One region of the Chryseobacterium sp. KMC2 genome, then DNA from elsewhere that is predicted to be linked to it. Evidence: riboswitches for the same ligand, from Rfam matches in the RefSeq annotation. Region 1 holds a riboswitch; the other holds the start of a gene.

Region 1 (5,174 bases):
AAATCCATTTGCTATTACTATGAAAATTTTGAATTATTACAGAAGTGTATCTGCATGTCTTCTGTTGGGCCCTTTATGTTTTGGACAATATCAGTTTGAAGTAAAAAATGCATCAAAGAATTATGATGTCATCATCAATAGTGAAAATTGCTTTGATGAGCAATGTAAAGACAAAGGAACAATAGAATTATATGACAACAAGAACACTAAAGTTCAGACTTTAACTTCCGAAGATCTTGTATTTTATGTAAAGGAGGGTCAAAAATTGATGCCTGGAAAAATGATCCAGCTTACCAATGAAGAAAGCCCTTTTATTATTGATGACTTTAATTTTGACGGAACAGAAGATATCGCTGTCAGAAATGGAAATAAAGGAAATTACAGCAGTGCATCCTATGATGTCTATGTATTCAATAGTACGAGAATGGCTTTTGTGAAAAGTGAGGAACTTACGGAAATCGGTTCCAGTTATTTTGGATTATTTGGGGTAGATGCTAAGCGCAAACGTCTTGTTGCCACAGGAAAATCCGGATGTTGCATGATTTTTACTACGGAATATAGAGTAATTCCTAATAAGGGATTAGAAAAGGTATTGGAGAGGGAAGAGGATATGACCAATGAAGACCGTGTAAAAGTGATGACCAAAGAAAAAATAAATAATAAATGGGTGACCAAAACCAAGGTGTATCCGGCAAATCAATATAATAGATAAGTAACATAATGAAGATTCAGAAAGAGATTGATTTTATCCTGGCAGTAGATGCTTTGAAAAATGTACAGAGAAGAAATTATAATGCAGATGATTCGAGAAGAGAGAATACTGCAGAACATTCATGGCAGATCGTTATTCTTGCACAGATTTTATATCCTTATGCAAAAAACCGTGCTGACATTGATTTGCTGAGAGTTATCAGAATGCTTTCTATCCATGACCTGGTTGAAATTGAGGCAGGAGATACTTTCCTTTTTGATGAAAAAGCAATGGTCGGAAAGTTTGAAAGAGAAAAAGTTTCTGCCCAAAAGATATTTGGAATCTTAGACGAGCCATTACGTTCGGAGTTTTTCAATTTATGGATAGAATTTGAAGAGGAAAAAACACCGGATGCTATTTTCGCTTGTGCTATCGACAGAATTATTCCTTTTATCCTGAATTCATATACCTCAGGAAAAAGCTGGACAGAAGCTGGAGTTACGGAAAAGCAGATTAGAAATATGCTTGAAAATGCCATCTGCAGAGCTTCTGATGAGATGGGGGAGGCTTTTGAACTGTTATTGACCAGAAATGTGGAAACCGGAAAAGTAATCAAATAAAAGCGCTAAGCTTTTATTCTAAAATAGTTTCGGGCGGCCTTTGGCCGCCCGAAACTTTATAATTATAGGATTTGGATTGGTTTTTTGAATTCGTCAATGGCAACAAAAGTAAAATCACCAATGATTGCTTTTTCTCTTTCATAGGAATACATTTGTTCCGTGTAGATCTCTACATTGACCTTCATACTGGTTTTTCCAACGTAGGCAACCTTTCCGATCAGCTCAACGATAGTTCCGGCAGGAATAGGTTTTTTAAAGTCAATTTTATCACTGCTTACAGTGACCACTCTTTTTCTTGCAAATCGGGTAGCAGTAATGAAAGCTACTTCATCCATCAGCTGCATAGCCGTACCACCAAAAAGGGTATCATAATGATTTGTTGTGTTAGGGAAAACCGCTTTAAATATTCTGGTTTCGGATGCTTCAATTCTTTCTTCTGTAGTCATATTTCATTATTAATTAAAGCGAAATGAAATATTATCAAACAACAGAATAATACCAGGAACCTAAGAAATTCCTGAAAAAATCCATCAGATCAATAAACTTCATATCGCGAAAGTTTTTTGTTTAAGAAAAAGGCAGGTCTCCTGACTCGTAACATCTTTTATCCCCTTCCCATGCCTCGCACAGTGGATCTTTAATAAAAGACTTCAGTTACTTACAGTTGCGCGACAGTTCGTGATTTTCACACGATTCCCTTTTTAATCTGCGGTTAAGCAGAACCTATTTCTATGATGAATAAGCGTTAAACTTTTTCGGGGGCAAAAATAATGAATTTATTCCGGATTATGATAAATAATCTGACTGATCACTCTTCCTTTTTTTATAGTCCAAAGACTTGTATATCTGTATTCTCCTGAACCATTGATCATATAAAGAAAGATATTGTCGTTGTCTAAAGAGGTTACCGCTACATTATTGAAATCCATGGTAGGCTGAAACATGTTTTTGATGGCTTCCCGTACAAAAACAGAACCTCTGCCGGGTTGCTGAACCCTGATTGATTTAATTTCAGTCATGCCTTCAGGAAGATCATTACCGATTCCCCATGGTTTCACCTTGTCAATAGTAAGGAGTTTTCCGTCAGCATCTTTCTCCTTTTTACGGTATCCGGCATTGGATGGGTAAATATCAATAACTACTTTACTTCTTTGTGCCGTAGGGATTTTAGGATCAGAATTATCAGTAAAAATCAGTGATTTCCCATTCTTGGATTTCGAAGGTGTATACTGAGGAAGCTGATCAATATAAGCGATACGCTCTTTATTTACCATTCCTTCTTTTTCAAGAGTTTCATACCTTACAAAAGGCTTTTCCTCATCCTGTTTTTCAGGATATTTGATCCATATCCACTCCGTTTCTCCCGGTGCCGGCTTTACATAAACAAAAACATCCCCTTTACGCATACGGATCTTATCTACAATCTTCCTGTAATTATCCTTATGTACACGTACATTGGCATATCCTTCTTCAGCTTTTACCACTCCAAAAGGAACTTTATTCTGCCCTTTAACGAATGCTAAAGAGAAAATACTAAATGCAGATAGATAGAATGCTTTGCCTACTGAAATCATTATAATAAATTTTTGATCCCCAAATATATAAATTAAATGCTTTTCGGAAGATAATTATACTGTTGCAGTTCTTTTAAATCTTGTATTTTTTTTAAATGAGAGTCTGAAATACCTGATTTTCTTGTTGAAAAAAGGTATCAGATGTTTAAGCTTATTTTTTAGGTAAACGTACAAAAAGAAAGAGAGCATCTCATGATGCTCTCCATTAGTTATTTTAGATTAATTTTCAAATTCTCAAATTAACGCATTCTCCAATTGATTAAATTCTTTCAAGTTCCTCCGCGTCAATGGTCGTTTTGAAAGTTCCGTAATTGACAATTACTTTGTTTCGGGATATTTTTTCAATGGTCCCTACACTGGTACTTCCTGTGATGCGGACACGTTGCCCTATTTTCATCCAAACAGCACGGTCACTTTTACGTTTCTCCTCCAGTTTTTCATTGGTTTCGGCAATCTTTTCAATCACATCTTCCTTTTTAAGCTGTTGGGTAATCTTCCTTTTGACCACCTGAAGACGTTTTGATTCGTCTTTGTCAGCACCTATTTTCCTGAACTTTTCCTGTTCCAGAAGCTTTACAAAGTCCTTTACAACATCCTTCCTTGATTTCCCTTTTGTATAGCTGTCTATGAATGCCTCAATTTTGTTTCCAAACTGAAGTTTACGGTGTTCCTCTTCATAGAGCTTCTGGAAATTAAAGAGCTTTTGCTGAAGCTGCTCATTCAGCTTCTGAAGGTTATCACGCTTATCTTCTACAGACTCTTTTCTTTCCGCAAGGTCAGATTTTAGTTTTTCAACCTCAAATTTTTCCTGCTGCAGCTTCACAATGGTCTTATCAAGATTCACAATATCATGTTCCACTTTTTTCTTTGCAGAATGAATAATGAATCTTGGAATTCTATTTTTCTCAGCAACTTCGAATGTGAATGAACTTCCCGCTTGTCCCACTTCCAATTTATACATGGGTTCAAGGGTTTCTTCATTAAACAGCATAGCTGCATTTTCAGCATTGGGAAGCTGTTCTATCACCAGCTTAATGTTGGTATAGTGAGTGGTAATAATCGCAAAACTTTTCTTGTCGTAGAAATACTCCATGAAACTTTCAGCCAAAGCACCTCCCAATTCCGGATCAGAACCTGTTCCAAACTCATCAATCAGTAAAAGAGTATTCGCATCAGCCTCGCGGATGATTCCGGACATTTTTTTTAATCTCGATGAATAGGTGGATAGATGGTTTTCAATGGACTGGTTATCACCGATATCGGTCATCATTTTCTCAAAGAAAAACATTTCAGACTTCGGATGAACAGGAACCAGAATACCACTCTGAATCATCAGCTGTAATAATCCAACTGTTTTTAACGTAATTGATTTTCCTCCCGCATTCGGGCCGGAAATACAGATAATTCTGTTGTGTTCCGTTAAAGCCAGAGTTTGAGGATAGATTGTTTTGTTTTCTACCTTATTTCTTAGCCATAATAAAGGATGGAAAGCATCCCTTAGTTTTAAGGTCTTATGGCGGTTAATTTTTGGTAATACCCCGTTAATTAAGTCTGCAAACTTTGCTTTAGCTCTTGTAAGGTCAAGATCAAAAATATAAATCTGGTACCTCCAAAGCTGAGGTTGAAATTCTGCCAGCTCACCAGTAAGTTTTCTGAGAACCCTGTCTATTTCTTTTTTTTCTTCCTCTTCACTTTCCCGAAGTTTGAAATAATGTTTTACAACACTGTCCGGCTGAATATACGTAATGGAACCTGTTTTTGAAATCCCTAATGTTCTGCCGGCAACTCTCTTTTTAAATCCCGATTTTACAGCAAGAACTCTTTGATCATCAATAATGGTCTCCCGGATATCGTCCAAAAAATCACTTTGTCCATACGTGGTAAGGGCACGGTTGAAATTTTCCTGAATGGCTTTTTTAGCATGCTGGATTTCTGTTCTCAGTCCTTTTAAAGCGGGAGAAGCCTCACTTTTTACTTCACCAAAACGGTTGAAAACTTTATCTACCTTCTCAATGATCTCTTTCTTAAACTCCAGTACAGAAACATCTTCTATAAGGGTAGGGAAGGTTTCCGGCATGGTAGGGAAGAACTTCTGAAGCCTTCCGATTTGTTCCGTGATGGTTTTGATTTTAATGAAAGCACTGTTTTCAAGACGGTAATTTTCAATCAGCATTAATTTCAGCTCATTTTCAATATCTTCATATTCATCAAACGGAATTGCATTTGAACTTTCAAAACTCGACAGATATTCTGACGTTTTTTTCAATGAAAGTTCTGCCTCGTCTATTT
Region 2 (5,174 bases), on a different contig from region 1:
CTCGGCATAGATATTCCGATAGTAAGTTCCTTTGGTATAATCGAAAAAGTCAAGGGTACATTTATTGCTTCCCATATTCCCTTCATTCAATACGTAAAAGCCTTTAATGGCAGTATTTTCCGGTGCTGCCAACCCTTCTACCACTTCCTGACGGACGATAATATCATCGGTACGGCAGGCCACAAGAAAAACCAATATGAAGAGGAGAAGACAGAAGTTTATTTTTCTCATAAGGTGAAGTTTAAAGTAATTTTAAAATTTCTTCCCGGCATGGGATAGTTTCTGACCACATCATAATATTGATTGAAAATATTATTCATTTCAAGACTCAGTTTAAACTGATGTCCTGAGTAGTCGAATTTTTTCTGAACGGATAAATCATGGGTATACCAGGGCTGAACAAAATTGTACTGAATATTATCCTGCTGCCCGTCATAGCGTTCCCCAACATAGATCACACTGTAATTGAAATTCCAGTCACGGTAATCCGCCATCAGCGTAAAAGACCCACTGTGCCAAGGGGTATAAGGGATCTGTTTTTTATAAAAAGTATCCCCCGGGCTTATATCATCTCCGGGATTACTGATATCTTTTGCACTTTGATAGGTATAAGAAAGCAACGGTTTAATTTTTACTTTGCCCCACATCATTTCAGCCTGGACATTTACATCTGTACCTATGATGTCAACCAACCCAAGGTTCATCATCATCCAGCGGAACATATTTCCTGTGGGTGCTGCAACAATTTTATCTTTTACCCGGTTGTAATAACCATCTACCTTGGCATAAAAAGCTTTAAAGACAGGATGATTATATTTCTTCTGATAGGTAAACCCTAAATCATACTGCGTCGTAAACTCCGGTTTCAGAAAAGTACTTCCAATATTCGTATAATAAAGATCATTGAAGGTGGGAAGTCTGAAAATCTTTTTATAGAAAGCTCTAAAAGTAAGCTCCGGAACAATAGCCGGCTGGTAGCTCATAAAAATAGCAGGAGTCCATTCACTTCTGTCCTCAGGTCTTTTATTTCGTTCCACTTCTTCAAAAGTAAAAGTACCTAACAGACTTCCTAAAACTTTAAACCTGTTCCATTGATAGGTCGTAGCCAAAGCTACCAATGTGGTATACCGGGTAGGATAAGAAAACTGATACAGATCTGCATCCAGATTATTGTATTGGAAATCTCCACTCAAGCTAATGTCCCAATGGGAATTCACTGTATATAAATTGGAAGATGAAATATACAGTTCCCTTTGAATGTAGGTATTATCTGAATATTTAACCAACTGAGACTGTACCGTATCAAGAAAACGGGTATAATCATAAGCAAATTTTGCTTTAAGCTGAGTTTCGAATTTAGGGAAAAGCTTTTTCCTCAGGTTGGCCTGTACAAAATAATTCTCATCAAACATTCTTGCCCCTCGCCCGTCAAAACGGCTATTCACAACAGGAGCAGGAACACCCCGATTGGAAATATAGCCATATCCGCGGATATTCCAGCTTCCATTATTTAAAGTACCATTCAAAGAGGTTTCAAAACGTTTGGCTTTAATATCAGAGTCTCTTCTTTTAGCTATTGTATCATAGGCAGGCTCTCCGTTAGGGTATTTTTTTACATACCGGTATCTGTAAATACCATCACTTTGCAGAAATTCAGCACTAAAACTTGCAGAAATTCTTGGTGATAGTTTCTGTTCTAAACGGAAAGAAGGATTGAATAAATCAATTGATGCACTTTTTGCCCTCAAAACAAGATTTGTTTTTCGTGTTCCGGTAAAAACAGGTGTTTTAGGCTGCAAATAAATAGAACCTGATGATCCGAAATCCCTGGCGGGCTGAAATATCTCACTTTTCTGACCGTTGTACAATGATATTTCTTCCAGATCATCCAAAGAATATCTCCCCAGATCCACAAGACCGTTCTGAGCATTTCCCAATTGAATGCCATCATAAAAAACCCCTACGTGCTGGCTTCCCATACTTCGGATATTAATGGTCTTGAGCCCCCCTATTCCGCCGTAGTCCTTGATCTGAACACCGGAAAAATACCGTAAGGCATCTGCCACAGAGTGGCTGTTCAGTCTTTCAAGCTCTTCTCCCTGCAATACCTGAGCAGGAACGATTTCTTTAAAGTTCTTTTTGTAAATATTGACCGCCTTAATAGCTTCTTCCTTTAAGGTGTCTTTTTTCTTTGTTTGAGAAAACAAGAATTGTGATGTTAACACAAATATTGTGAAAACAACTTTATGAAGTTGAGATGTAGTCAGTTTTGCCACCATTAGCTCATTCAGGGATAATGATGACGCTAATGGATATTAGAAAGCAATGACAAAGCACAGCATGTACTGCACAGAATCATTGTAGTCCTAAAGCTTTATTCCACGAAAGCGTCAAACGTTTATTTATTCTGGCAGGTCTTCTGACTTACTCCATTTTTGAAATCCTTCCCATTAAAAAACAGTGGATATAATCTTCAAAAACTTTGGTACGGAGCTTACAGCAGCGGGTCTGTTCCGGATTCTCACCGGATTCCCTTTTAAGAGCTTTTTACGGCTCGCCAAATTTCGGCAAAGATATAAAATTCCGGTTAGATACAATACAACGCAGAATAAAATGATTATCAATACATAAACATGAAAAATCCCGTTATTTTCTAACGGGATCTTTGATGAACTTCAGTCATCAATTATGTTGAATTGTTTTGCTCTTATCTATACTTATTTTTTTGCAAATTCACGATCGCTCAGGGTTTTCATAAATAAGATAAGATTGGTCTTTTCCTGCTCTGAGAGAGGAATTTTATTTCCATTGTTTTTAAAGACCGGATCAAGATTATCGGCATCCAAAACACCTTTATCAAAATAATCAAGAACGGCTCTTAAAGTAGGAAACTGTCCAAAACTTCCATAAGGAGCTGTATATTCTACATTTCGTAATGAAGGCACCCGAAAGCTCATATAATCTCCCGGAAGACCTGTCACTCTTCCACGTCCGGCCTCATTGGGATTGGGATTCACAGGAAATCCGATATTTCTAAAGCTCTGATCGGTAAAAAGTTCTGTACTATGACAGCTTGCACATTTTTGCTGAAAGGTCTGATATCCCTGAGCTTCGTTTTCTGTAAAAACCTCTCCTTCATTTCTTTTTACTCTGTCGTATTTACTATTGGCAGAAATCAGTGTATACTCGTATTGTGCAATACTTTTATAAATTCTTTCCGCAGTAACGGTTTCATCTCCAAATGCCTTTCTGAATAAATCTCTATACATAAGATCAGTCTTTATTTTGCCAATCACCTCCAAAATAGAAGATCCCATTTCTTCATGAGTGATAATAGGAACCAGCGGTTGATTTTCCAGTTGAAGAATATTCCCGTCCCAATTATAAAAATTCAAGAACATCATGTTCTGAATAGCTGGTACATTCCGTAAGCCTAGTCTATTCTCAATACCTACCGCCTGAGCATTGTTATCGGCAAAAGCATTTCCCTGAATGTGACAGCTGGAACAGGATATGGAATTATCTGCACTGAGTCTTTTATCCTGAAATAACTTCTCCCCCAGCTCTACTCCATATTTTGTAGGCACATTAGATTTCACCGAATTATTTAGTTCCGGAAAGCCAAAAGGAATATTGAGTGATACTTGAGGATTATCATAAGAAACAGGCTCATAATTATCGTTATTACAAGATATTAACAATATAAAAATAGCTAAAATGCTTACTCCTTTTTTCATTACAACAGAGATGAATCTAGTTTTCAACACCAGTCACTGAAAACATTCCTGAAATATCACCGGATCCGTTTCCGCCAAGGTTATCCACAAATTTCACCATTTGATTGGCCGTATGGATATTCGGAGTGGCATTCCCATCCGATCCAGTTCCGGTAACCAGTACAATCGTGTTGATCTTACCTGTCAACAGTTTATCAAAATCTGCTTTAACAGTAATTTTAGGGGCTTTATGATCTACTATTGCATGGGTAGGCAGGTCTAGGCTAACATCTCTGTATGCATCTACTCCCTGGGTAAAATTCCCTTCAGATCCTTTGATGGTGCTTCCTGTATGGATAGACATCTGTTTATGATCTGTCCCGTAGAAACCTTCAATCTTTGTAAAACGATAACCGGCTCCCCATTCCCACATCATTTGGGTGTCATTAGAACCGGCAGTTGCATAGAATTTTGGAAACCTCATCTGATCCAGTACATTCAGTTCTCTTTTTACTCCTAATCCGAATTTGATCCTTTTATATTCCCCAGCCGGGATATTGCTCAGAATATAACGAAGCGTTTCCGGTTTTGACTGATCTATTACGGTAGCTCCCTGATCCAGGTCATTAATTTTGTAGGGAACTTCATTACCATCTGCCTTTATCAGACGAATATTACTTATTACATATTTTAATTCTGAGAAATGATGGACCTGACCTTCTGCAGAGATATTGGTGGTAGCTGTTCCAGAGACAGCATCTCCAAGCACAATGGTTGTATTTTTAAAAGTATTATTAAATTCAAGGGTTACATTATTGGCAACAGGATTATCATCACTATTCTGGCAGGAAATTATACCCAGTGAAAAAGCTGATAATAGTAAATATTGTTTTAAGTTTTGCATTGTAAAAATTTTAGTTGTTGTTGTTTTAATTAAAGTTTTATGATCCTTAAAAACTGAATTGTAAAGAGGTGAAGATATTACGCCCCATTCTTGGAATGTTTCCCCAATCTGCATAGGTGCTGTAATATTTGTTCAACAGGTTTTCGGCTCCCACCTGAAAAACAGTTTTAATTTTTTTGATTTTGAAATTATAATCCACGGAAAAATTCCATATGGCATAGGCTGGAGTCTTGTCTTCTCCATATTCCGGACTATAATTAAGCTGGATAAAATCTCCGTTTACAGAAGTATGAATTCCAACATTATGGTGGGTAAAATGTAAAGAAGTCAAATAACTCAACGGGCGGATAAAAGGTAAGTTTTTCCCTTTATCATCTCTTCCGCGGGCGTACGTTAAACTTCCCTTCCAATGCAGTTCCGGCAAAATGCTATAGCTTGTATTCAGAGACATATTAAAAAGTGTCGCATGATCCAGAGAAGTATAAGCCTTCACACCTACCGATTGATAATTCATGGGACTTCCGAGACTTAAAATTTTTCCAATGATGTAATTC

What was found. Region 1 has a riboswitch for cobalamin ahead of JML65_RS18080 (acyl-CoA thioesterase). Riboswitches for the same ligand answer to the same signal wherever they lie in the genome.
Region 2: linked by a shared signal. The riboswitch ahead of JML65_RS04980 (TonB-dependent receptor plug domain-containing protein) and the one ahead of JML65_RS18080 (acyl-CoA thioesterase) in region 1 are both predicted to bind cobalamin.

What each region holds. Positions count from the first base shown of each region.
Region 1 is NZ_JAESIT010000017.1:66,996-72,169, forward strand. It holds gene JML65_RS18070 (XAC2610-related protein) at 20-712, shown strand; gene JML65_RS18075 (HD domain-containing protein) at 721-1,311, shown strand; gene JML65_RS18080 (acyl-CoA thioesterase) at 1,374-1,757, opposite strand; cobalamin riboswitch at 1,871-2,053, opposite strand; gene JML65_RS18085 (hypothetical protein) at 2,088-2,885, opposite strand; gene JML65_RS18090 (endonuclease MutS2) at 3,145-5,174, opposite strand, start outside.
Region 2 is NZ_JAESIT010000003.1:201,055-206,228, reverse strand. It holds gene JML65_RS04985 (YncE family protein) at 1-231, opposite strand, end outside; gene JML65_RS04980 (TonB-dependent receptor plug domain-containing protein) at 228-2,207, opposite strand; cobalamin riboswitch at 2,392-2,577, opposite strand; gene JML65_RS04975 (cytochrome-c peroxidase) at 2,718-3,737, opposite strand; gene JML65_RS04970 (MbnP family protein) at 3,754-4,620, opposite strand; gene JML65_RS04965 (TonB-dependent receptor plug domain-containing protein) at 4,667-5,174, opposite strand, start outside.